Regions from separate parts of the Thermicanus aegyptius DSM 12793 genome, predicted to be linked through region 2. Evidence: riboswitches for the same ligand, from Rfam matches in the RefSeq annotation. Region 2 holds a riboswitch; the other holds the start of a gene.
What was found. Region 2 has a riboswitch for cyclic di-AMP ahead of THEAE_RS0107840 (quaternary amine ABC transporter ATP-binding protein). Riboswitches for the same ligand answer to the same signal wherever they lie in the genome.
Positions count from the first base shown of each region.

Region 1: linked by a shared signal. The riboswitch ahead of THEAE_RS22145 (S-layer homology domain-containing protein) and the one ahead of THEAE_RS0107840 (quaternary amine ABC transporter ATP-binding protein) in region 2 are both predicted to bind cyclic di-AMP.

Region 1 is NZ_KI783301.1:2,378,218-2,380,397, reverse strand. Features, by position in the region: gene THEAE_RS0112640 (alpha/beta-type small acid-soluble spore protein) at 1-195, shown strand, start outside; gene THEAE_RS0112635 (alpha/beta-type small acid-soluble spore protein) at 323-535, shown strand; cyclic di-AMP (ydaO/yuaA leader) riboswitch at 641-770, shown strand; gene THEAE_RS22145 (S-layer homology domain-containing protein) at 886-1,887, shown strand; gene THEAE_RS0112625 (DUF2953 domain-containing protein) at 2,156-2,180, shown strand, end outside.
Region 2 is NZ_KI783301.1:1,458,609-1,460,788, forward strand. Features, by position in the region: partial or broken gene THEAE_RS0107825 (ISLre2 family transposase) at 1-200, shown strand, start outside; cyclic di-AMP (ydaO/yuaA leader) riboswitch at 563-704, shown strand; gene THEAE_RS0107840 (quaternary amine ABC transporter ATP-binding protein) at 841-2,037, shown strand; gene THEAE_RS0107845 (ABC transporter permease) at 2,034-2,180, shown strand, end outside.

The DNA of each region.
Region 1 (2,180 bases), 920 kb from region 2:
AATACGAATCAATTGTTGGTTTCACAAGCGGCACAGGCTTTGGACCAAATGAAGTACGAAATCGCCTCAGAATTTGGGGTTCAGTTAGGAGCCGATACCACTTCCCGGGCCAATGGTTCCGTCGGGGGAGAGATCACCAAGCGTTTGGTCAGCTATGCCCAACAACACATGGCAGGGTCCGTCATCACCCAGTAACGAACCCTCAGGCAGTTCGTCCGATCTTATGAGTTCCTCCCCTCCTGGAGTTAGTATAAATTTCTAGCATGAAAGAAGAAAAAGAGATCATTCTAATAGTACACCATCAATAAGGAGGTGAACCATTTTGGCTGAAAACACCCGCTCCCGTAACACCAACCAGTTGCTGGTTCCTCAAGCATCTCAAGTCCTCGATCAGATGAAATATGAGATTGCTTCCGAATTTGGGGTTCAGCTAGGCGCCGATACCACTTCCCGGGCAAACGGTTCTGTCGGGGGAGAGATCACGAAACGTCTTGTAAGCTACGCCCAACAACAGATGGCTGGGAAAAGCTTCTAATTTCATACCTTGCTTCCAAAATGGCGGTTTGTGAACCGCCATTTTCCCATTTACATAGGTCGAGAAATCGGCTATAATAAATGAAAATCGAAGAAAGGTTTCTTTCGTGTCAGATCGCTGAATCCCAATACGTTGGGAGCGGGGGATCCAATTTCGGGGTGAATCTCATTTAGAGAAGGGCCACTCTTACGTCCTAACCCGTCAGCTAACCTCGTAAGCGTCCTGGAGAGGATACGATTGTCGTGGTAGGTAAAATGATGCGCTTGTTTGTTTTTTGATAAGAAGCCACGGGAAGAGTTTCTTCTCTTTCTGTAGGCTTCTTTTATTTTCATCCAATAGGGGGATTGAGAATGAAAAAGAGATGGATGATGATCACAGCGCTCCTCTTTATCCTATTGTCCTTCAATCCGGTTTTTGCCGCAGACGGCGAAGAAATACAAACCACAGCCGTCATTTTTGAGGATCTTCAGCAGCACTGGGCAAAAGAGGCGGCGGAAGCCCTCTACAATATGGGAGCCCTCCCCTTCAAAGACGAAACCGTTTTTTCGCCTGAAAAAGCAATTACCCGGGCTGAGTATATTTACATATTGCTTACGGTGAAGGGGATTACCCCAACTGGTGCCCGTCAACTTTCTTACAAAGATCTGCCTTCCGATGCCTGGTATCGCCCTTATGTTGAGACCGCCTACCAAATGGGGTGGATCGATGGAAAAGGAGAATATTTCTATCCCGATTCTCCCCTCTCCCGGGAGAACATGATCGATCTTCTGCTTAGAAGCCTGGGAGAGGGCGTGGTTGCCCAGAAGTTTTCCAACCTAAAAGTTTTAGATAAATTTTCCGATGAAAAAACGGTGGATCCGCCTTTCCGTTCCCTCCTCGCCTATGCGGTTGCCAAAGGGTACATCAGCGGTTCCAGGGACTTGAAGCTGGATCCCCGGAAGGATGCCACGAGGGCAGAGGCCGTACAACTGATTTATAAAACCTTGTATCAACGCCTATCCCTCCCGGAGATTAAGAAGGAAGAGGTTAGCGATATCCCCGTTCTCTATTTCCAGAAGGTGAAGGTTAAGGCGACCGCCTACTCCAACAAAGAGAAGGAAATTTCGAACCGCACGGCTTTAGGCTGGGATGTGCGGCAGGGAATCGTCTCCGTCGATCCTACCGTGATCCCGTATGGAACACAGCTTTATATTCCCGGCTATGGTTTTGCCGTCGCGGCAGATCGGGGCGACGAGATCAGGGAACTTAAGGTGGACCTCTATATGAATTCCTTGGAGGAAGCGCTAAAGTTCGGAGTTAAAAAGGAGTTGACGGTTTATATTCTCGATCCGGTTACGGTGAAGGTGAAATAAGTTTGTCCTTTGTAATGATTGCACTTTAAAAAAAATACCTAATGGCGTATAATGTCATTTGAAACCACCATTTTCAAGTTTCTCCCTTTCGCTTAGCCTGCTACAAGAAATTGTAGCAGGTTCTTTTTTGGATGGGATGGAATATTGTGGGTAATCTAAGGAAGAGGGAGCTTTAACCTGGAGGTGAACAGGGATCGGAACTATACTGGTTCTTTTTATCATCATCGGGATAGGAATATTTTTTTGGTTATCGCCGGTACATATTCATATGTCATTACAAAAGAACGGGGAGA
Region 2 (2,180 bases):
TCGGCAAAAAAGAAGACCCTCAGCAAACCAACAAGGTAGACGAAACAGAACAAAAAGGTCCAGGGAGGCCAAAAAGGGGCGAACGTCGTCAGGAAGAGACGGGAGAGTGGTGTCAGGCGCACATGCCTGGTCTGACCGGTCCAAAAGCATGGCTTAGGGAATTTGGACGGAAGATCAATGAGACGATCTCAGCATTATAAAGAAATAAGAACATATAATCTATATATTTTGATGAGTCTAGGCAAAGAGATTTTGTGGATAGGTAAGCGGTTTGTGGCAGAAAACGAATAAGGTGAGTCGTGCCCGAAGGGTCGGAGTGAAGCTAGCGATGTGGAGAGCCTTTACATGGAGAGGCGCCCCTCATTAAGCGATTGCGAAGGCGGGCGCCCCCGAAGGGGGATTATTTCGCCCGCCAGCGTTTTTGGGGAGTATGAGGGGGCGCAGAGGCTCCATGTCAAGGCCACGACTCATAAAAATAAAAAAAACAAGGGGAAAAGCCAATGAGATATTGACAGTAACTTGCACAGGCCGTCATTTGACACCCCCTTCCATCCTTTGTTATACTGATCATGTGCTTAATTTCCGTGAAAAACGGAAAACGGGGGAACCAAGTTTTGGGGCGAATCAGCAGACCGTAAGGCTGTGTAGGGAACCATCTTTCCCGAGTCCGTCAGCTAACCTCGTAAGCGTTAGATGGGGTTATTTTTTTTTATTTTCTTCATGATCTTCCTTTCTTTGATTTTTAAGAATAATATTTTTATCTTTACCCCTCATCTAAGGCTGGAGGTTTCTCCCTGCTTTGTGATGGGGGTTTTGATTTTTTAGAAAGGAGTTTTATCCGTGGAAAAAATCGTGGTTAAGGGGCTTACGAAGATCTTCGGGCCTAGGCCGGAGGAAGCCCTGGAACGCCTAAAAAGGGGAGAAAAGAAAGAGAAGATTTATGCGGAGACGGGGATGACGGTCGGGGTGAACCAGGCTACTTTCGAAGTAAACGAAGGAGAATTTTTCGTGATTATGGGGTTATCGGGAAGTGGAAAGTCAACCTTGATTCGTCTCATGAACCGTCTCATCGAGCCCACTGCCGGTCAGATTCTGATCGACGGAGAAAATGTGGTAGAGATGGGGAAGAGGGAGCTTATTGAATTACGAAGGAAAAAGGTGGGGATGGTCTTCCAGCATTTTGCCCTCTTTCCCCACCGATCGATTTTAAAAAACGTCACCTATGGTTTGGAAGTGCAAGGAATCCCGAAGCATGAGCGGGAGGAGAAAGCCTTAGCCGCTTTAGAAACGGTCGGATTAAAGGGATATGAAGGGAGCAAGCCGGATGAACTGAGCGGCGGAATGAAACAACGGGTGGGCCTCGCCAGGGCATTGGCGAATAATCCGGACATACTTCTGATGGATGAAGCCTTTAGCGCCCTTGATCCTCTCATTCGTAAAGAACTGCAGGAGGAGATGATTCAGCTTCAGGAACGGCTTCATAAGACGATTCTCTTTATTACCCACGATCTGGATGAGGCGTTAAAACTGGGGGATCGGATCGCCATCATGAAGGATGGGGAGATCGTCCAGATTGGCTCTCCGGAGGAGATTTTGAAGAATCCCTCCAACGAGTATGTGGAGAAATTCGTCCAAGATGTGGACCGTTCGAAAGTCTTATTAGCCTCCCATGTGATGAAGAAACCGGACGTGGTCGCCACCTGGAGGGAGGGACCTCGGGTGGCGATTCACAAGATGGAGGAGCAGGGGATCTCCAGTATTTTCGTGGTAGATAAGGAAAGGAAGTTAAAGGGATTGTTAACCATCGATAACGCCTTGCGAGCCGTTCAAGAAGACCGGTGGGTGGATGAGTACCTGATCGATGAATTCCCGACCACTTCGCCGGATACACCCCTTCGGGACCTGATCGGTGTGGCGGTCAAGACAAAGTACCCGATCGCGGTGGTGAAGGAGGAGCGGCTGGTGGGCATCATCGTCCGTGTCTCCATTCTTTCAGGGCTTGCACTTGGCATGGAAGAGAAGGTGGAAGCGAAATGAATTTTTTTGAACTGCCATTGGCCGATTGGACCAATGCATTTGTAGAGGATTGGCTCATCCCTGTTCTGGGTGGCTATTTTAATGCGATCGGGAGTTTCATCTCTTTACTCCTGGAGGGTTTCCAGTCCTTTTTAATGGGAATC